One region of the Klebsiella grimontii genome, then DNA from elsewhere that is predicted to be linked to it. Evidence: predicted binding sites of a transcription regulator. Region 1 holds the regulator's gene; the other holds the start of a gene.
The links. The regulator sigma-54, encoded in region 1, starts transcription at its own class of promoters, with help from an activator protein. The targets are predictions, from matches to a motif close to GTTGGCACANNTTTCGCTNT.
Positions count from the first base shown of each region.

Region 2: glnA (glutamate--ammonia ligase) is a predicted target of sigma-54. The motif match lies at 8,223-8,242, and genes of this name have one in related genera.

Region 1 covers NZ_CP169721.1:547,813-558,591, reverse strand. Annotated here, with positions in the region: gene mlaC (phospholipid-binding protein MlaC) at 1-392, opposite strand, end outside; gene mlaD (outer membrane lipid asymmetry maintenance protein MlaD) at 411-962, opposite strand; gene mlaE (lipid asymmetry maintenance ABC transporter permease subunit MlaE) at 967-1,749, opposite strand; gene mlaF (phospholipid ABC transporter ATP-binding protein MlaF) at 1,757-2,569, opposite strand; gene ACE3MN_RS02645 (calcium/sodium antiporter) at 2,779-3,756, shown strand; gene kdsD (arabinose-5-phosphate isomerase KdsD) at 3,753-4,757, shown strand; gene kdsC (3-deoxy-manno-octulosonate-8-phosphatase KdsC) at 4,772-5,338, shown strand; gene lptC (LPS export ABC transporter periplasmic protein LptC) at 5,335-5,910, shown strand; gene lptA (lipopolysaccharide ABC transporter substrate-binding protein LptA) at 5,879-6,424, shown strand; gene lptB (LPS export ABC transporter ATP-binding protein) at 6,431-7,156, shown strand; gene rpoN (RNA polymerase factor sigma-54) at 7,204-8,637, shown strand; gene hpf (ribosome hibernation promoting factor) at 8,660-8,947, shown strand; gene ptsN (PTS IIA-like nitrogen regulatory protein PtsN) at 9,013-9,501, shown strand; gene rapZ (RNase adapter RapZ) at 9,547-10,401, shown strand; gene npr (PTS phosphocarrier protein NPr) at 10,398-10,670, shown strand; gene mtgA (monofunctional biosynthetic peptidoglycan transglycosylase) at 10,724-10,779, opposite strand, start outside.
Region 2 covers NZ_CP169721.1:5,638,244-5,649,022, reverse strand. Annotated here, with positions in the region: gene polA (DNA polymerase I) at 1-178, shown strand, start outside; gene yihA (ribosome biogenesis GTP-binding protein YihA/YsxC) at 527-1,159, opposite strand; gene yihI (Der GTPase-activating protein YihI) at 1,743-2,249, shown strand; gene hemN (oxygen-independent coproporphyrinogen III oxidase) at 2,438-3,811, shown strand; gene ACE3MN_RS26450 (YshB family small membrane protein) at 3,848-3,958, opposite strand; gene glnG (nitrogen regulation protein NR(I)) at 4,070-5,479, opposite strand; gene glnL (nitrogen regulation protein NR(II)) at 5,488-6,537, opposite strand; gene glnA (glutamate--ammonia ligase) at 6,726-8,135, opposite strand; gene typA (ribosome-dependent GTPase TypA) at 8,514-10,337, shown strand; gene yihX (glucose-1-phosphatase) at 10,471-10,779, shown strand, end outside.

The DNA of each region.
Region 1 (10,779 bases):
ACAATGGTCGCGCTGCCCAGAGGCTGCTCAGGCGCAATCTGATAGGTCTGACCGTGATACATCGCCAGCGCCTGGCCGTAGGCCTGTTTCAGATATTCGCGGAAGGCGGCGAAATAGGCTTCACGCTGCGCCGGGGTCGCTTCTTTGTAATAACGACCTAATACCAGCGCGCCGGCGTATTTCACCTGAACATAGGGCAGCAGTTCCTGATCGACGATGTCGCGCAGGTAGTTCGGGTTAGCCTGAATCTTAGGCTGCTCGTTCTTCAGGCGATCGAAGGTTTTCTGCGCCGCTTCGTCCATCAGCTTATAGGGATTGGATTGGTCCGCGGCGGTGGCCGCAGTCAAAGGGGCAATCACCAGCATGGCGACCATTAGTAAGCGTTTAAACATGTCTTATCTCTCCTGAAATTAGTGCGTCGTGCCGGCTGGCGGCGTAGCGTCAGTATGACTCTCCCCGGCAGACTGTTCATCGCCAGAATTCTTATTGTCGCTACCTTTACTGTTATAAAGGAACTGGCCTATCAAATCTTCCAGCACCATGGCGGATTTGGTGTCCTGAATGGTGCCGCCATCTTTAAGGATAGCCGTTCCCAACTCCGGGTCTTCAAACCCGATGTTCATCGCCAGGTACTGTTCGCCCAGCAGACCGGAAGTTCTAATCGCCAGCGAGCTGGTATCCGGGATATGGTTGTAGCGCTCATCAATATCGAGAGCAACGCGAGGCAGGTAGGTTTTAGGGTCGAGCGTGATATCCGCCACGCGTCCGACGACAACGCCGCCAATCCGTACCGGAGAGCGCGCTTTCAGACCGCCGATATTGTCAAAAGTGGCATAGAGCCGATAAGTCGGTTCGGTACGTAAAGAGGTTACGTTTGCCGCCTTCAGGCAGACAAACAGCGCAGCCAGCAGCGCAACCAGTAAAAATACCCCTACCCAGATTTCATTTTTTCTCGTTTGCATGAACTCAATTCCCAAACATCAGCGCAGTCAGCACAAAATCCAGCCCCAGAACCGCCAGCGACGCATGTACCACGGTACGCGTCGTCGCCCGGCTAATCCCGGCGGAAGTGGGGATAGCGTCATAACCGTTAAATAACGCGATCCATGTTACCGTAATGGCGAAAACCAGACTCTTAATCAGGCAGTTAACCAGATCCATCCGCCAGTCAACGGCGTTTTGCATCGCGCTCCAGAAGAATCCGCCATCGATGCCCTTCCAACTGACACCGACCAGCGAGCCGCCCCAAACGCCGACCGCCACAAAAATAATCGTTAACAACGGCAGTGAAATCACCCCCGCCCAGAAGCGCGGAGAGATCACGCGGCGAAGCGGGTCGACCGCCATCATCTCCATGCTGGAGAGCTGCTCGGTTGCGCGCATCAGGCCAATTTCGGCAGTCAGCGCCGAACCGGCACGCCCGGCAAACAACAGCGCGGCGACCACCGGCCCCAGTTCACGCAGCAGCGACAGCGCCACCAGCATGCCCAGACTGGTTTCGGCGCTATAGGTGGTTAACACCAGATAGCCCTGCAGACCCAGCACCATACCGATAAACAGCCCCGAGACAATGATGATCAGCATCGACAGCACGCCAACGTTATACAGCTGACGCACCAGCAGCGGCGCATGCTTGCGAAACTCAGGCTTGCCGACAACCGCGTTGAAGAGCATTAATCCAGCACGCCCGAACGTCGCGATAGTTTTAATACCGCGATGCCCAAGCGCGGCTAGCGCATTTAACAACATGAGTCGCTTAACTCCCTTTGCCCAATAAATCATGATGATAATCACCCGCCGGATAGCGGAACGGCACCGGGCCGTCGGCGATACCATCAATGAACTGACGAACCCGAGGATCGGCATTTTCGCGCAGCGACTGCGCACTCCCGTGCGCCACCACCTTTTTGTCCGCCACGATATATGCGAAGTCCGCGATGCTGAGCACCTCCGGCACATCATGCGAAACCACGATACAGGTGACACCCAGGGTGCTATTGAGTTCAGAAATCAGCTTCACCAGCACCCCCATCGTAATGGGGTCCTGCCCGACAAAGGGCTCATCGAACATGATTAAATCAGGTTCCAGCGCAATCGCCCTCGCCAGCGCGGCACGGCGCGCCATGCCGCCGGAGAGCTCAGAAGGCATCAGCTTCGCGGCTCCGCGTAGCCCGACGGCCTCCAGCTTCATCATCACCGTGGTGTGCAGCAGCGCTTCCGGCAAACGCGTATGCTCGCGCAGCGGATAAGCGACGTTATCAAACACGTTCAGGTCGGTGAACAGCGCGCCGGACTGAAACAGCATGCTCATGCGCTTGCGGACGGTATACAGGCGCGAGCGCGACATCTGCGGTACGTTTTCACCATCAAACAGGATCTCGCCTTTATCGGGCGGGATCTGACCGCCGATCAGACGTAACAGGGTGGTTTTGCCGATCCCTGATGGCCCCATTATCGCGGTGATCTTGCCGCGGGGTACCGATAGCGAGATATCATCGAAGATCACGCGATCGCCCCTCGAGAAGCGAATACCGCGCACTTCGACTAGATTCGCCGAACTCTGGCTCATAAAATCATCCTTACTAGACACCCGTCGGGCTAAGCATGGCGCTTTCTTTCACCACAAACCCAACATTTTTACAGAATCTTACCCGCCCGGGTTAGCGAAAGCTGGCATTTGTTTTACTTTTGGCACACATAAAGTCAAAATTAAGAATTCGTTACGCTGCCTACGGACGGCCAGCGAGGCGACGATTATACCTGAAGAAAGGACTTTAGATGCTCTTAGCGACGGCTCTGTTAATTATTGGTTTATTGCTGGTTGTCTACAGCGCCGATCGTCTGGTCTACGCCGCTTCAATACTCTGCCGTATGCTGGGAATCCCCCCCCTTATTATAGGGATGACGGTGGTCAGCATCGGTACCAGTTTACCGGAAGTCATTGTTTCCGCCGCCGCTTCCCTGCATGGGCAAACCGATCTGGCGATCGGCACAGCTCTGGGATCGAATATCACCAATATCCTGCTGATCCTCGGCCTCACCGCTCTGTTTCAACCTTTTACCGTGCATTCTGATATCCTGCGCCGCGAATTGCCGCTAATGTTGCTGGTCAGTTTACTGGCAGGATTTGTGCTGTACGACGGGCAGATTACGCGGATAGATGGCCTTTTTTTGCTGGCGCTGGCGGTACTGTGGCTGTTGTTTACCCTTAAGATTGCCCGCCTTGCGGAACGCCAGGGGAACGACAGCCTGACCCGTGAACAGCTGGCGGAGCTGCCGCGGGAGGGCTCGCTTCCCGTCGCGCTGCTCTGGTTGGGCGTCGCGATGATAGTGATGCCGATGGCCACGCGGATGGTGGTGGATAACGCCACGGTGCTGGCAAACTTTTTTGCCATCAGCGAACTGACCGTCGGCTTAACGGTCGTTGCCATCGGCACCAGCCTGCCCGAGCTGGCCACCGCCATCGCCGGAGCGCGAAAAGGCGAAAATGACATCGCCATCGGCAATATCATTGGCGCTAATATTCTGAATATCGTACTGGTTCTCGGGCTCCCCGCGCTGATTGCGCCTGGCGCCTTTGCCGCCGAGGCCTTTACCCGCGACTATGGCGTCATGCTGCTGGTCAGCCTGATCTTCGCGGTGCTGTGCTGGCGTCGTAAACAACAGCCCGGTCGCCTTGCCGGCGCCCTGCTGCTGGGTGGTTTTGTGCTTTGGTTAGCGATGCTGTACTGGACAGCGCCGCTCTTCGTTGAATGATTCGGGATAACATTATGTCGCAAATAGATTTGCCAGCGGATTTTGACTTTCAACGGGCAGGCCGTGAGGTGCTGGACATTGAACGTGAAGGTCTGGCCCAGCTCGATCAATATATTAATGAAGATTTTACCCGTGCCTGTGAGACCATTTTTCGCTGTACCGGTAAAGTTGTGGTGATGGGAATGGGTAAATCCGGCCATATCGGGCGAAAGATGGCCGCAACGTTCGCCAGCACCGGGACATCAGCATTCTTCGTCCATCCCGGCGAGGCCGCGCACGGCGATTTGGGCATGGTCACCCCCTGCGACGTAGTGATCGCGCTATCTAACTCCGGGGAATCAAATGAAATTCTCGCCCTGATCCCGGTGCTTAAGCGCCAGCAGGTGTCGCTTATCTGTATCACCAGCCGACCGGAAAGCAGCATGGCGCGCGCGGCGGATATTCATCTGTGCGTGAAGGTGCCCAAAGAGGCTTGCCCGTTAGGGCTGGCCCCCACATCAAGCACCACCGCCGCGCTGGTGATGGGCGATGCCCTTGCCGTCGCGCTGCTGGAAGCCCGCGGTTTTACCGCTGAAGATTTTGCGCTATCGCATCCCGGCGGCGCGCTGGGCCGTAAGCTACTGCTGCGGGTCAATGATATCATGCACACCGGCGATGAAATTCCGCATGTTGGCCTGGAGGCCACGCTGCGCGATGCGCTGCTGGAAATCACGCGCAAAAATTTAGGCATGACCGCTATTTGCGACGATGAAATGAATATCATCGGCATTTTCACCGATGGCGATCTGCGCCGCGTCTTTGATACCGGCATTGATATGCGTAACGCCAGCATCGCCGAAGTCATGACGCGAGGCGGCATCCGCATCCGTCCCGGTACGCTGGCCGTTGATGCGCTGAACCTGATGCAGTCCCGTCATATCACCTGCGTACTGGTTGCCGATGGCGACCGTCTGGTAGGTGTGATACATATGCACGATCTCCTGCGCGCGGGCGTAGTGTAAGTAAGGAAAAAATAATGAATAATGCTGATGCCCTGATAACGACCTGCTATGGTCCGGTAAGTCAGGGCTTTATTGACCGGGCGGCGAAGATCCGTTTACTGATACTTGATGTGGACGGCGTTCTGTCCGACGGTCTTATCTATATGGGCAACAACGGCGAAGAGCTGAAAGCGTTTAACGTGCGCGACGGCTACGGTATCCGCTGCGCCCTGACTTCAGAGATTGAAGTAGCGATAATTACCGGGCGAAACGCTAAACTGGTGGAAGATCGCTGCCAGACGCTCGGCATCACCCATCTCTACCAGGGGCAGTCTGATAAGCTGCTGGCGTTTCATGAGCTACTCAATAAACTGGCCGTTAGCGCGGATGAAGTGGCCTATATTGGCGACGATCTGATCGACTGGCCGGTGATGGCTGAAGTGGGTTTAAGCATAGCGGTAGCCGATGCGCATCCGTTGCTGCTCCCGCGCGCGGATTACGTCACTCGTATCAACGGCGGTCGCGGAGCGGTACGCGAAGTGTGCGATTTGCTACTATTGGCGCAGGGCAAGCTGGATGAGGCCAAAGGGCAATCTATATGAGTAAAACCAGACGTTGGGTTATCATTTTACTATCGCTGGTCGCGCTGATCCTGATCGGCCTGAACCTGGCGAGTACGGACGATGCCACCCAGCAAGCGATCAATCCTGACGATCCGACGTATACCAGCGAGCATACCGATACCGTCGTTTATAGTCCCGAAGGGGCGCTTAACTACCGGCTAATCGCGGAACACGTAGAGTATTTTTCCGAACAGCAGCTCTCGTGGTTCGCAAAACCGGTGATGACCACCTTCGATACGAATAAAGTACCAACCTGGTCTATCAAAGCGGATAAAGCTAAGTTGACGAATGACCGCATGCTGTATCTTTACGGGCACGTTGAGGTTAATGCGCTGACGGCGGATTCTCAACTGCGCAAAATTACGACGGATAACGCCCAGATAAACCTGGTGACGCAGGATGTTACCTCCGATGACATGGTGACGTTGTACGGAACAACATTTAATTCCAGCGGCCTGAAAATGCGCGGGAACCTGCGCAGCAAAAATGCCGAGCTGATTGAAAAGGTTAGAACCTCATATGAAATTCAGAACAAACAAACTCAGCCTTAAGATTGCGCTCGCCAGCGCCTTACTGGCCGCCAGCCTGTCGGCACAGGCCAAAACGGGTGATACCGATCAGCCGATTCATATTGAATCCGATCAGCAGTCGCTGGATATGCAGGGCAACGTCGTTACCTTTACGGGTAATGTCGTCGTCACTCAGGGTACGATCAAAATCAACGCCGACAAAGTCGTCGTGACCCGTCCGGGCGGCGAAAAAGGCAAAGAGGTTATCGATGGCTACGGTAACCCGGCCACCTTCTACCAGATGCAGGACAACGGCAAACCGGTAAAAGGCCGCGCGTCGAAAATGCATTATGAACTGCAAAACGACTTTGTCGTCCTGACCGGCAATGCGCATCTGGAACAGATCGATAGCAATATCCAGGGTGACAAAATCACTTACCTGGTGAAAGAACAAAAAATGCAGGCTTTCAGCAATAAAGGCGGGCGCGTGACCACGGTTCTGGTTCCTTCGCAGCTGCAGGATAAAGGTAGCGATCAGTCAAAGAAGGGTAAGTAATTCGTTATGGCAACATTAACTGCAAAGAATCTTGCTAAAGCCTATAAAGGCCGCCGCGTCGTGGAAGATGTCAGTCTGACCGTGAATTCGGGCGAGATTGTTGGCCTGCTCGGTCCGAACGGCGCCGGTAAAACCACTACCTTCTATATGGTTGTTGGTATCGTACCGCGCGACGCGGGCAACATTATCATCGATGATGAAGACATCAGCCTGCTGCCGCTGCACGCGCGCGCGCGTCGCGGAATCGGCTATTTGCCGCAGGAGGCCTCCATTTTCCGCCGGCTGAGCGTTTACGATAACCTGATGGCGGTATTGCAGATTCGCGACGATCTCAGCAACGAGCAGCGCGAAGATCGCGCGAAAGAGCTGATGGAGGAGTTTCACATTGAGCACCTGCGCGATAGTCTCGGCCAGGCGCTCTCCGGTGGTGAACGGCGCCGCGTCGAGATCGCCCGCGCGTTGGCCGCTAACCCGAAATTCATCCTGCTGGATGAACCCTTTGCCGGCGTTGACCCCATCTCCGTTATCGATATCAAACGCATTATTGAACACCTGCGCGACAGCGGTCTTGGCGTCCTGATAACCGACCATAACGTCAGGGAAACGCTGGCCGTTTGCGAGCGTGCTTATATCGTCAGCCAGGGCCACCTGATAGCCCACGGTACGCCGCAGCAAATCCTTGAAGACGAGCAGGTTAAGCGCGTGTATCTTGGGGAAGACTTCAGACTCTGATAGGGTAGAGGTTACAGACGTTTTAGCCGGAGATATTGGCCCTGAATATGAAGCAAGGTTTGCAATTAAGGCTAAGCCAACAGCTTGCCATGACGCCACAACTGCAGCAGGCGATTCGTCTACTGCAGCTGTCCACGTTAGAACTCCAGCAAGAACTCCAGCAGGCGCTGGACAGCAACCCGTTGCTGGAGCAAACCGATCTTCACGATGAGGTAGAAACCAAAGAGGCCGAGGATCGCGAATCTCTGGATACCGTCGACGCCCTTGAGCAAAAAGAGATGCCCGAAGAGCTGCCGCTTGATGCCAGCTGGGATGAGATTTACACCGCCGGAACGCCATCAGGCAACGGCGTCGATTACCAGGATGACGAACTGCCCGTCTACCAGGGAGAGACCACGCAAAGCCTGCAGGATTACCTGATGTGGCAGGTTGAACTTACGCCATTCACCGATACCGATCGCGCCATCGCGACCTCTATCGTCGATGCCGTTGATGATACCGGCTACCTGACGATTTCTGTCGAAGACATCGTGGAAAGTATTAGCGACGATGAAATCGGACTTGAAGAAGTTGAAGCGGTTCTCAAGCGCATTCAGCGTTTCGACCCCGTCGGCGTGGCGGCAAAAGATTTGCGTGATTGCCTGCTGGTTCAGCTTTCACAGTTTGCCAAAGAGACGCCGTGGATTGAAGAAGCCCGCCTGATCATCAGCGATCATCTCGATCTGCTGGCCAACCACGACTTCCGCAGCCTGATGCGCGTAACCCGCCTCAAAGAAGAAGTGTTAAAGGAAGCGGTAAATCTGATCCAATCGCTGGATCCGCGCCCGGGACAGTCGATCCAAACTGGCGAGCCAGAATATGTCATTCCTGACGTTCTGGTGCGTAAAGTCAACGATCGTTGGGTGGTTGAGCTCAATTCAGATAGCCTTCCGCGCCTGAAGATCAATCAGCAGTATGCCGCTATGGGTAACAGCACGCGCAATGACGCTGACGGCCAGTTTATCCGTAGCAACCTGCAGGAAGCGCGCTGGCTGATCAAGAGCCTGGAGAGCCGCAACGACACCCTGCTGCGCGTCAGCCGCTGTATCGTCGAACAGCAGCAGGCTTTTTTTGAACAAGGTGAAGAGTTTATGAAACCGATGGTGCTGGCGGATATCGCTCAGGCCGTCGAAATGCATGAATCCACTATTTCACGCGTTACTACGCAAAAATACCTGCACAGTCCACGCGGTATTTTTGAGCTGAAGTATTTCTTCTCCAGCCATGTGAACACCGAAGGCGGCGGCGAAGCATCGTCGACGGCCATTCGCGCGCTGGTGAAGAAATTAATCGCCGCGGAAAACCCCGCGAAACCATTGAGTGATAGTAAGCTCACCACCATGCTATCCGATCAGGGTATTATGGTGGCACGGCGAACCGTTGCTAAGTACCGAGAGTCTTTATCCATTCCGCCGTCAAATCAGCGCAAGCAGCTGGTTTGACCCAACCGATAAGGAAGACACTATGCAGCTCAACATTACAGGACACAACGTCGAGATAACCCCCGCGATGCGCGATTTCGTTACCGCGAAGTTCAGCAAACTGGAGCAGTTTTTCGACAGGATCAACCAGGTCTACATTGTGTTAAAAGTGGAGAAGGTGACGCAAATTGCGGACGCCAATCTGCATGTCAACGGTGGCGAAATCCATGCCAGTGCGGAAGGCCAGGATATGTATGCTGCTATCGATGGTCTTATCGATAAGCTGGCAAGACAGTTAACAAAACATAAAGATAAACTGAAACAACACTAATTGTCCGGGCAATCGCCTACGCCAACCGCCTGCCGGCGGTTGGCAAGGAGAGCTCAGGTGAAATTATGATAAATAACGATTCGGCTCTACAACTGAGCAATGTCCTTAACCAGGAATGTACCCGTAGCCAGGTTCACTGCCAGAGCAAGAAACGCGCGCTGGAAATCATCAGCGAGCTGGCGGCAAAGCAGTTAGGCTTATCGTCCCAGATAGTGTTCGAGGCGATCCTTACCCGTGAGAAAATGGGCAGTACCGGGATTGGCAACGGCATTGCAATCCCCCATGGCAAACTCGAAGAGGATACGCTGCGGGCCGTGGGCGTTTTTGTCCAGTTGGAAACCCCGATTGCCTTCGATGCTATCGACAATCAACCCGTCGATCTTCTGTTTGCCCTTCTCGTTCCAGCAGATCAGACAAAAACGCATCTGCATACGCTCTCGCTGGTGGCGAAACGTCTGGCGGATAAAACGATTTGCCGCCGTCTGCGCGCTGCGCAAAGTGATGAAGAGCTATATGAAATCATCACTGAAGCAGGAAGCAGCGATGAGGCATAACAGGGGTCGCACCTTACTCTTTATCGTACTGAGGAGAAACGGTACATGGTACTGATGATCGTCAGCGGCCGTTCAGGGTCGGGGAAATCCGTCGCCCTGCGAGCGCTGGAAGATATGGGTTTTTACTGCGTGGATAACCTGCCGGTTGTGCTCTTGCCCGAGCTGGCGCGCTCGCTCGCCGACAGAAACATCTCGGCCGCGGTCAGTATTGACGTGCGAAACATGCCTGAGTCGCCGGAAATCTTCGAGCAGGCGATGAAAAATCTGCCCGCAGAGTTTTCACCTCAGCTGCTGTTCCTGGATGCCGATCGTAACACCTTGATTCGCCGCTACAGCGACACGCGTCGTTTGCATCCCCTCTCCAGCAAAAACCTGTCGCTGGAGAGCGCCATTGATGAAGAGAGCGACCTGCTGGAACCTCTGCGTTCCCGCGCTGACCTGATCGTCGATACCTCAGAAATGTCGGTACATGAGCTGGCAGAAATGCTGCGCACGCGTTTGTTAGGCAAGCGCGAACGCGAGCTAACGATGGTGTTTGAATCCTTTGGCTTTAAGCACGGTATTCCCATTGATGCTGATTACGTTTTCGACGTACGCTTCCTGCCGAACCCGCACTGGGATCCGAAGCTGCGCCCGATGACCGGTCTGGATAAACCCGTGGCCGCCTTCCTCGACCGGCACACGGAAGTTCACAATTTCATTTACCAGACCCGCAGCTATCTTGAGCTATGGTTACCTATGCTGGAGACCAATAACCGCAGCTATCTGACGGTAGCTATTGGTTGTACCGGTGGTAAACACCGTTCGGTTTACATCGCCGAACAGCTGGCTGACTACTTCCGCTCGCGCGGTAAGAACGTGCAGTCCCGTCATCGGACGCTGGAAAAACGCAAATCATGACCGTTAAGCAAACCGTTGAAATCACCAATAAGCTGGGGATGCACGCTCGCCCGGCGATGAAGCTGTTTGAATTAATGCAGAACTACGATGCTGAAGTGCTGCTGCGCAATGATGAAGGAACTGTAGCTGAAGCGAATAGCGTGATTGCCCTGCTGATGCTTGACTCAGCTAAAGGGCGGCAGATTGAGATTGAAGCCAACGGCCCGCAAGAAGTGGAGGCGCTGGCAGCGGTTATCGCGCTGTTCAACGCCGGGTTTGATGAGGATTAGATTTCACTCCCCCGGTCGCGGCGCGCCTTCCGGGGTACTGAGCCGTGAAATCATCAATGTAGCTGATTCGCCCGCATAAACCCTTCCCCGCCTAACTGCCTCATCTGGC
Region 2 (10,779 bases), 630 kb from region 1:
AAAACCTCGCGTGCGGATGATCATGCAGGTGCACGATGAATTGGTCTTTGAAGTGCATAAAGACGATCTTGAGGCGGTCGCGAAAAAAATCCATGAACTGATGGAAAGCAGTACGACGCTGGCGGTTCCGCTATTGGTGGAAGTGGGAAGCGGAGAAAACTGGGATCAAGCGCACTAAGTATTCGGCAGGTAGGGTCATTTCTTGTAAGTGAGTAACATAACTTATCGTATTTTGTGATGATCATTTGAATTTGCTATGTAAAGAGTGAAAAAAAACTACAAAAAATGCTTTATCCGTAATCGAAAGAAGAGTAGAGTTAAAGACGTAGGGTACAGAGGTAAGATGTTCTATCTTTCAGACCTTTTACTTCACGTAATCGGATTTGGCTGAATATTTTAGCCGCCCCGGTCATTTATGACCGGGGCGTTTTTTATTGCGCGAAAGAAAATTTTTGCGAATCAATGCTGATGAGGCGGGCTACCCGGACAGGGCCTCACGCGCCGCTATCCGGGGTAATTAGCGAGACTATTCGCCGTCTTCAGGTTCTTCCTGAGGGGGGATATCGTTATACCAGCTATCCAGTTTCTGCCGGAGTTTATCCACGCCTTGCTTCTTCAGGGAAGAAAATCCTTCGACCTGCACATCTCCGTTAAAGGCGGTTACCGCCTCACGAACCATAGCGATCTGCGCTTTCCGCGCCCCGCTGGCCAGCTTATCGGCTTTGGTCAGCAGCACCAGAACCGGAATATCGCTTTCAACCGCCCATTGGATCATCTGCTGATCGAGATCTTTAAGCGGATGACGGATATCCATCAGCACAACCAGGCCTTTCAGACACAGGCGTTTCTCGAGATATTCACCCAGCGCGCGTTGCCACTTGATTTTCATCTCTTCCGGTACCTGGGCATAACCATAGCCCGGCAGGTCGACCAGGCGTTTGCCCTCAGCGACTTCAAACAGGTTAATCAGCTGCGTACGGCCAGGCGTCTTCGAAGTGCGTGCCAGGCTTTTCTGGTTAGTCAGCGTGTTCAGAGCGCTGGATTTCCCGGCGTTAGAGCGGCCAGCAAAGGCCACTTCAATACCGGTATCGGCAGGAAGATGGCGGATATCTGGCGCGCTAGTGACAAAATGCGTCAGTTGATAATTCCAGTTGGTCAAGACGGTCGTCTCCGTTAAATCAGGCTTTGACGGGGATTATACCTGAACAGCAGAAAAAGGCTGTTTTTACCGCACCTCATCGCTGTAAGTTAAAACCACAGTCTTTGTAAGACATTGGCTATTGATTATATGAGAAATACATGAGGAAAAACTGAGTAAACATAATACAAACGCTGATAAATCATCGTGTTGAGCTGAAAGAAAATTCTGAAACTTGTTTTTTTTCCGTACAGTCGGTTGTAGGTTTTCCTTAAAACAGTAAAGTAGCGGTCAAGGGCGAGGATGCTAACAGGATTATGACTCAGGATGAGGAGTCAGGAAGCGCCAGGAGGCGAGGACTACGGATTGTCAGGATGACAAACGTCTGGAGACGTTTTAAAAGGAAATGGATGTAACAGGGACCGTTAGTTGCTAAAGGAAAGACAGGGTGTGTCGTTAGCGAACATGGAAAGTAGAAGCCCATTAAGGGTTGTCAGTGCGGAAAAAGGCGACAGAGTAATCTGTCGCCTTTTTTCTTTGCTTGCTTTCTGCTAGATTCCGCCTCAATTCTATACTGAAGAAAACGGCCTGAAGATTACACAACATGAAAAAACCGACATCCGTACCTCGCGGCAAAAAAAATCGCAAAACGCGTGAAGAATTGAACCAGGAAGCCCGCGAGCGCAAGCATCAGAAGAAGCATCGTGGCCATGCGGCAGGAAGTCGCGCGACCGGCGGCGACACCGCTTCGGCAGGCAAAAAACAAGGCCAGCAGCAAGATCCCCGAATTGGCAGTAAAAAACCAATCCCGCTGGGCGTGACTGAAAATGCTCCGGCGATTAAGCAGCATAAACCAAAGAGCGAGAAACCTATGCTTTCACCGCAGGCTGAGCTGGATTTGCTGGAGAACGATGAGCGCCTGGACGCGCTGCTGGAACGTCTGGAAGAGGGCGGTACCCTGAATGCTGAAGAGCAGACCTGGGTTGATGCCAAACTGGATCGCATTGATGAACTGATGCAGCAGCTGGGCCTCTCCTACGATGATGACGAAGATGAAGAAGAGGAAGAGCGCAAAGAAGATATGATGCGTCTGCTGAAGGGTGGAAACTAACGTTTGCACCCCATCGGATTCCCGGTCCTGCTTATAACCCTTCTGGTTATATGTTATCTGCTGTGGTTATTCGTTAAACTACGACGGTTGTCGCGGCGTCAAAAATGGCTGCGCAACCGGCTCATTACCCGAGGTGCGGTTGGGCCGGGGCGGCGTACCCGCCGACGGTACCATCGGAAGGAGTGAGCATGTCTGTGCAGTTAATCGACTGGGATCTGGCCCTGATCCAGAAATATAACTATTCCGGGCCGCGTTATACTTCGTATCCCACCGCGCTGGAGTTTTCTCCAGAATTTGGCCCCGCTGAATTTGATGCGGCGGTTGCCCGCTATCCGCAGCGTCCCCTCTCGCTGTACGTGCATATCCCGTTTTGCCATAAGCTCTGTTATTTCTGCGGCTGTAATAAAATCGTCACCCGCCAACAGCATAAGGCCGATCAGTATCTGGATGTCCTTGAGCAGGAGATTATTCATCGCGCGCCGCTTTTTTCTGGCCGCAAAGTCAATCAGCTACACTGGGGCGGCGGTACGCCAACGTATCTAAACAAGGCGCAAATTAGTCGTCTGATGGGTCTGCTGCGTACCCATTTCAATTTTAACGCGGACGCAGAGATCTCCATTGAGGTTGATCCGCGTGAAATCGAACTCGATGTGCTGGATCATTTACGTGGCGAAGGCTTTAATCGCCTGAGTATGGGCGTGCAGGACTTCAACAAAGAAGTGCAGCGCCTGGTAAACCGCGAGCAGGATGAGGCCTTCATCTTCGCGCTACTCAACCATGCGCGCGACATCGGCTTTACCTCGACCAATATCGACCTGATTTACGGCCTGCCGAAGCAGACGCCGCAGAGCTTCGCTTATACGCTACAGAAAGTGGCGGAGCTTAATCCCGATCGTCTGAGCGTGTTCAACTACGCGCATCTACCCACGCTCTTCGCCGCGCAGCGCAAAATCAAAGATGCCGATTTGCCCTCAGCGGAACAGAAGCTGGACATTCTTCAGGAAACCATCAATTCGCTGACGGCCGCGGGATATCAGTTTATCGGCATGGACCACTTTGCCCGTCCTGATGATGAACTGGCGATAGCCCAACGTGAAGGCATTCTGCATCGCAATTTCCAGGGTTACACCACCCAGGGAGACACCGACCTGTTGGGAATGGGCGTGTCGGCGATCAGTATGATTGGCGATTGCTACGCGCAGAACCAGAAAGAGTTGAAACAGTATTATCAGCAGGTTGATGAAACCGGAACGGCGCTGTGGCGCGGTATTGCGTTGACGCGCGATGACTGCATCCGCCGCGACGTGATTAAGGCGCTGATTTGTAACTTTCGTCTCGACTTCGCTTCGGTAGACGCGCAGTGGGATCTTACCTTCGATAGCTACTTTGCCGACGATATGAAATTGCTGGCGCCGCTAGCCAAAGATGGGCTGGTGGATGTGGATGAGAAAGGCATTCAGGTGACGCCGAAAGGCCGACTGCTGATTCGCAATATCTGCATGTGTTTCGATGCGTATCTGCGCCAAAAAGCGCGGATGCAGCAGTTTTCCCGCGTTATATAAGCAATATCCCCTCTCCTGGCAGGAGAGGGGATATTATCAGCTAAACAGGCCAACCATCGCCGCGCACAGAACGGCAGCGACCGCCGTCTGCGGCGTATGACCCGCTGCAACACCGCTCGATATAATATTAATGAGTGATTCAAGCATGATTTCTCCCCCGTCTTTCCGGGCAAGATCATACTCAACGCATGGCAACAGTAAAGTACAAAATAGCAGCAGTTTGCGCTGGATGACTATTTTTTCCTCGCCAGCGCGCAGCTACTCCATCCCCAACTCTTTTAGCTTACGCGTCAGGGTATTACGACCCCATCCCAGCAGCCGGGCCGCCTCTTGTTTATGCCCCTGAGTGTGGCGTAAGGCGGTGGTCAGCAGCGTGCGCTCCATCTCAGGCTGCGCTTCCGAGAGCAGGTTTTGATGACCGGAACGCAAAGCGCGATCGGCCCATTGTCCCAGCAGCGTGGCCCAGCTATCCGGCAGCATTTGCGTTGGGTTATCCGGTATCGCGGTTTCAAACAGCTCGCTGGGAAGATCCTGCGTCAGAACCTCCTGACCTGCGGCCATTACCGTCAGCCAGCGACAGGTGTTTTCCAGCTGACGTACGTTACCCGGCCATGCCAGTCGGGTTAACGCCATCTCCGTCTCCGGATGCAGCTGTTTGGCCTCGACGCCCAGTTCACGAGCGGCAATTTGCAGGAAGTGCCTCGCCAGGCGAGGAATATCTTCCCGACGCTCGCGCAGCGGCGGCAGATGGACGCGAATCACGTTCAGGCGGTGGAATAAATCCTCGCGGAATTTTCCTTCCTGGACGCGCAGCTCAAGGTTCTGGTGGGTGGCGGCAATGATGCGCACATCCACTTTCACCGGCGCATAGCCGCCGACGCGATAAAACTGGCCATCAGCGAGGACGCGCAGCAGGCGAGTCTGTACGTCCAGCGGCATATCGCCGATCTCGTCGAGGAACAGCGTGCCGCCGTCTGCCTGCTCAAAGCGTCCCTGACGCACGGTATTGGCGCCGGTAAAGGCCCCTTTCTCGTGGCCAAATAGCTCTGATTCGATTAAATCTTTAGGAATTGCCGCCATATTTAGCGCAATAAACGGCGCCTTGGCGCGCGGACTATGCCGATGGAGAGCATGGGCAACCAGCTCTTTACCGGTACCGGATTCCCCGTTGATCAGTACGCTGATTGATGAGCGCGACAGGCGGCCAATAATGCGAAAGACATCCTGCATCGCTGGTGCTTCGCCGATGATATCGGCCGTCGGGCTGTTAATCGGCGCATTGCGCGGCTGCTGCTGTTCCTGGTAATGGCTAATCGCACGGTCGACCAGCGCCACCGCTTCATCAATATCAAACGGTTTCGGCAGATAATCAAAAGCGCCCTGCTGATAGGCGCTGACCGCCGCGTCAAGATCCGAATGCGCCGTCATTATGATGACCGGGAGCATCGGATGACGCTGTTTAATTTGCTTTAGCAGCGCCAGCCCATCCATCCCCGGCATGCGGATATCAGACAGCAGTACATCCGGGGTTTTGGTCGTGAGGGCATCAAGCACCTCATTGCCGCTTTCAAACGTTGTACAACTCAAGCCTGCCCCGGTGAGCGCGCGTTCAAGCACCCAACGGATGGAGCTATCGTCGTCAACGATCCATGCTATCCCTCGTTGCATAAACACCTCTACTTCCGAATAGGCAGGTACACCGAGAATTCGGTATGCCCTGGCCAACTGGTAAATTCAATTTTGCCGGAGTGCTGGTCTATAAGGCTGCGGGCGATAGACAGCCCGAGTCCGGTACCGCCTTCGCGTCCACTCACCATGGGATAAAACAGCGTATCCTGTAAGTGAGACGGGATTCCCGGGCCGTTATCTTCAACGTCGATACGCGCAGCGAGGCGGTAGCGCACGCCGTGCAGGGTTAACTGGAAGGCCGTCCGGGTGCGCAGAGTGATCTCTCCGCCCTCCGGTCCCAGCGCCTGCAGCGCGTTACGTACGATGTTCAGCAGCACTTGTTCAATTTGATCCGGGTCGTGCGGGAGCTCTGGCAGGCTGGGGTCATAGTCGCGCACCAGCTTGACGTTATCCGGTAGTTCCATCGACACCAGCTTCACCACTCGCTCAGCGACCTTGTGGATGCTTTCTGTTACGTGCATTCCGGGATGCTGTGGTCCCAGTAGACGGTCGACCAGATTTCTTAACCGGTCGGCCTGTTCAATAATGACTTTGGTATATTCCATTAGCGCAGGGTCGGGCAGCGCTTTGCTCAGCAGCTGCGCCGCGCCGCGCAGGCCGCCCAGCGGATTTTTAATCTCATGGGCCAGACCACGCACTAAGTCACGTGCGGCAATCTGCTGCGCGTGCTGTAGCTGCTCCTGGCTCAGGCGACGCTGATTATCCATCGGCGCCATTTCCAGCAGGATATAGCCTTCAGGCAGGCGTTGCGCCGTCAGGGAAAGGATGTGGGAGCGGCCATCAATAACCAGCGTCACTTCGTTATCGGTAAAACCCTGACCCGCAGCGAGGCTCTCTTGCATGAGGCCGATATTCAGCGAGAAATAGCTCAACAGCTCCGGCAGCGGCGTGCCGAATAATTTACGCGAGCTTTGCGCCAGCAGCTGCTGCGCCGCCGGGTTCGCGTAATGTACCGCCAGGTCGTCATCGACCAGTAAGATACTGTTGATTAAAGAGTTAAGGATCTGCCCAGCATCGGGCAGTGTGCCTGTTGCCATTCGACAGTCTCCTGAAAAAGAGTGCACCATTTTAGTGCAGTATAGCTTTTTATGAATAAAAAGCTCATGGGATCAGCGCGTTGGTGGAGAAAAAAGCCCATCCTGAGATGGGCTGAAAGTTTCCACGGCAACAAAACATCCTTGGTACCCCACGCCACAACACGGAATACCGCGGATTTACAGCAAAATTAGACGCTGTAGTACAGCTCAAACTCAACCGGGTGCGGAGTCATGCGTACGCGGTCGTTTTCTTCAATACGCAGGGCGATGTAAGCATCGATAGCGTCGTTGGTGAATACGCCGCCAGCGGTCAGGAATTCACGGTCCGCGTCCAGCGCGTTCAGTGCTTCTTCCAGAGAGCCTGCAACCTGTGGGATCTCTTTCGCTTCTTCCGGCGGCAGATCGTACAGGTTTTTATCCATGGCTTCGCCCGGATGGATTTTGTTCTTGATACCGTCAAGGCCAGCCATCAGCAGCGCCGCGAAGCACAGGTACGGGTTAGCAGCCGGGTCCGGGAAGCGAACTTCGATACGGCGCGCTTTCGGAGAGGTGACAACCGGAATACGGATAGACGCGGAACGGTTACGGGCAGAGTAAGCCAGCATAACCGGCGCTTCGTAACCCGGGACCAGACGCTTGTAGGAGTTGGTGGTCGGGTTAGCCAGGGCGTTAATCGCTTTAGCGTGTTTGATTACGCCGCCGATGTAGTACAGCGCTTGTTCAGACAGGCCTGCGTATTTGTCGCCGGAGAACAGGTTTACGCCGTTCTTGGACAGGGACATGTGGCAGTGCATACCGGAACCGTTATCGCCAAACATCGGTTTTGGCATAAAGGTCGCGGTTTTGCCGAAACGGTGTGCGACGTTATGCACAACGTATTTGTAAATCTGAATTTCGTCCGCTTTTTTGGTCATGGTGTTAAAGCGGGTCGCGATTTCGTTCTGGCCCGCAGTCGCCACTTCGTGGTGGTGAGCTTCAACAACCAGGCCCATCTCTTCCATGATCATACACATGGTGGAGCGGATATCCTGAGAAGAGTCTACTGGCGGAACCGGGAAGTAACCGCCTTTCACGCCCGGACGGTGGCCTTTGTTGCCGCCTTCGTATTTGGTGGAGGAGTTCCATGCGCCTTCGATATCGTCGATAGCAACGTGGGAACCGGAGATGGAGGCACCAAAACGGATGTCGTCGAACAGGAAGAATTCTGGTTCTGGCCCGAACAGCACGGTGTCAGCCAGGCCGGTAGAGCGCAGATACTCTTCAGCGCGCTTAGCAATGGAACGCGGGTCGCGGTCATAGCCCTGCAGGGTGCCTGGTTCCAGGATGTCGCAGCGGATGATCAGCGTCGGTTCTTCATAGAACGGGTCGATCAGCGCGGTGGTTGCATCCGGCATCAGAACCATGTCGGATTCGTTAATACCTTTCCAGCCGCCAATCGAGGAGCCATCAAACATTTTGCCTTCTTCGAAGAATTCGGCATTTACCTGATGAGAAGGAATAGTAACGTGCTGTTCTTTACCTTTGGTATCGGTGAAGCGCAGATCGACAAACTTCACTTCATGCTCGTTCAGCATCGTCAAAACGTGTTCAGCGGACATACTTAAACTCTCCCGGATTGGTCATTGTCGTCGTGGAAACGAAAACTTTTTAACTACGTAAAGTGGCGTTGTTGCCTTAAAAAATATAAAGCGAAATCTGTGCCAACTTTTAAATTGCCCCCAAAAGGCGTTATCATGCACATCATCGTGCAAAAGGGCTGCACCAAAATGAATGCATTGCACCAATATAGTGCATTTGTGTGAACATTGGGCACTTATTTGGTGCAATTGACCTTGAATAACCCTTTTAACGCTCCGTGAAAGCGATCACAAAGAATCTCTGCAATACTTGTTTGCGGAGGATGTTTGTGATCCTGTTTTGTACTGCGATTAATCCGTGTACAATAACGCGCTATTTCTAATGCCTGAGGCAAAGTTGTGATCGAAAATTTGCGTAATATCGCCATCATCGCGCACGTTGACCATGGTAAAACTACCCTGGTTGATAAGCTGCTACAGCAATCCGGTACGTTCGACGCGCGTGCCGAAACTCAAGAGCGAGTGATGGACTCCAACGATTTGGAGAAAGAGCGCGGGATTACCATCCTGGCTAAAAACACCGCTATCAAATGGAATGACTACCGTATCAACATCGTTGATACCCCGGGGCACGCCGACTTCGGTGGTGAAGTTGAACGTGTCATGTCCATGGTTGATTCCGTTCTGTTGGTCGTTGATGCAATGGATGGTCCGATGCCGCAGACGCGCTTCGTGACCAAAAAAGCCTTTGCTCATGGCCTGAAGCCAATTGTTGTTATCAACAAAGTTGACCGTCCGGGCGCACGCCCTGACTGGGTTGTCGATCAGGTATTCGACCTGTTCGTTAACCTCGACGCTACCGACGAACAGCTGGACTTCCCTATCGTTTACGCTTCTGCGCTGAACGGTATCGCGGGTCTGGATCACGAAGATATGGCTGAAGACATGACTCCGCTGTATCAGACCATCGTCGATCGCGTACCGGCGCCGAACGTTGACCTTGATGGCCCGCTGCAGATGCAAATCTCCCAGCTGGACTACAACAACTACGTTGGCGTCATCGGCATCGGCCGCATCAAGCGCGGTAAAGTGAAGCCGAACCAGCAGGTCACTATCATTGATAGCGAAGGCAAAACCCGTAACGGTAAAGTCGGTAAGGTTCTGACCCATCTGGGTCTTGAGCGTATCGAGAGCGACGTTGCAGAAGCTGGCGATATCATCGCGATCACCGGCCTGGGCGAACTGAACATCTCTGACACCATCTGCGATACGCAGAATGTTGAAGCGCTGCCGGCGCTGTCTGTTGATGAGCCGACCGTCTCTATGTTCTTCTGCGTTAACACCTCGCCGTTCTGCGGTAAAGAAGGTAAGTACGTTACCTCTCGTCAGATCCTTGACCGCCTGAACAAAGAGCTGGTGCATAACGTGGCGCTGCGCGTTGAAGAAACTCCGGATGCAGACGCATTCCGCGTTTCCGGCCGTGGCGAACTGCACCTGTCCGTTCTTATCGAGAACATGCGTCGTGAAGGTTTCGAAATGGCGGTTTCCCGTCCGAAAGTTATCTTCCGCGAAATCGATGGCCGTAAGCAAGAGCCGTTCGAAAACGTGACGCTGGACGTTGAAGAGCAGCACCAGGGTTCTGTCATGCAGGCGCTGGGTGAGCGTAAAGGCGATCTGAAAAACATGAATCCAGATGGCAAAGGCCGCGTACGTCTCGACTACGTGATCCCAAGCCGTGGTCTGATCGGCTTCCGTTCAGAATTCATGACCATGACCTCCGGTACCGGTCTGCTGTACTCCACCTTCAGCCACTACGACGACGTTCGTGCGGGTGATGTGGGTCAGCGTCAGAACGGTGTTCTGATCTCCAACGGTCAGGGTAAAGCGGTCGCGTTCGCCCTGTTCAGCCTGCAGGATCGCGGTAAGCTGTTCCTGGGCCACGGCGCAGAAGTTTACGAAGGCCAGATCATCGGTATTCACAGCCGCTCTAACGACCTGACGGTAAACTGCCTGACCGGTAAGAAACTGACCAACATGCGTGCTTCCGGTACTGACGAAGCAACGACGCTGGTTCCGGCGCTAAAAATGACTCTGGAGCAGGCTCTTGAGTTCATCGATGACGACGAACTGGTAGAAGTCACCCCGACTTCTGTCCGTATCCGTAAACGTCACCTGACCGAGAACGACCGTAAACGTGCGATGCGCGGTGCGAAAGAAGATTAATTAACGTTTCTTTCTGCTATCTGAACCCTGCCTCAATGGCAGGGTTTCTTTTTTGTACAAAGCCCCGCCGGCCATAGTCAAACTCCCCCTTTCCCGCTACAGTTAATTTTCCACGGTGCAAAAGGAGAGGACCATGCTCTATATCTTTGATTTAGGTAATGTGATTGTCGATATTGACTTCAACCGGGTGCTCGGGACGTGGAGCGATTTAACGCGAATTCCCCTTGCGACGCTGCAGCAGCATTTCACCATGGGCGAAGCGTTCCACCAGCACGAGCGCGGTGAAATCAGCGATGAAGATTTCGCGGCGGCGATGTGCCACGAAATGAACATGTCGCTTAGCTACGAGCAGTTCTCCCACGGCTGGCAGGCGGTTTTTGTCGCCCTCCGCCCGGAGGTTATCGCGATTATGCAAAAATTACGCGAGCAGGGGCATCGGGTC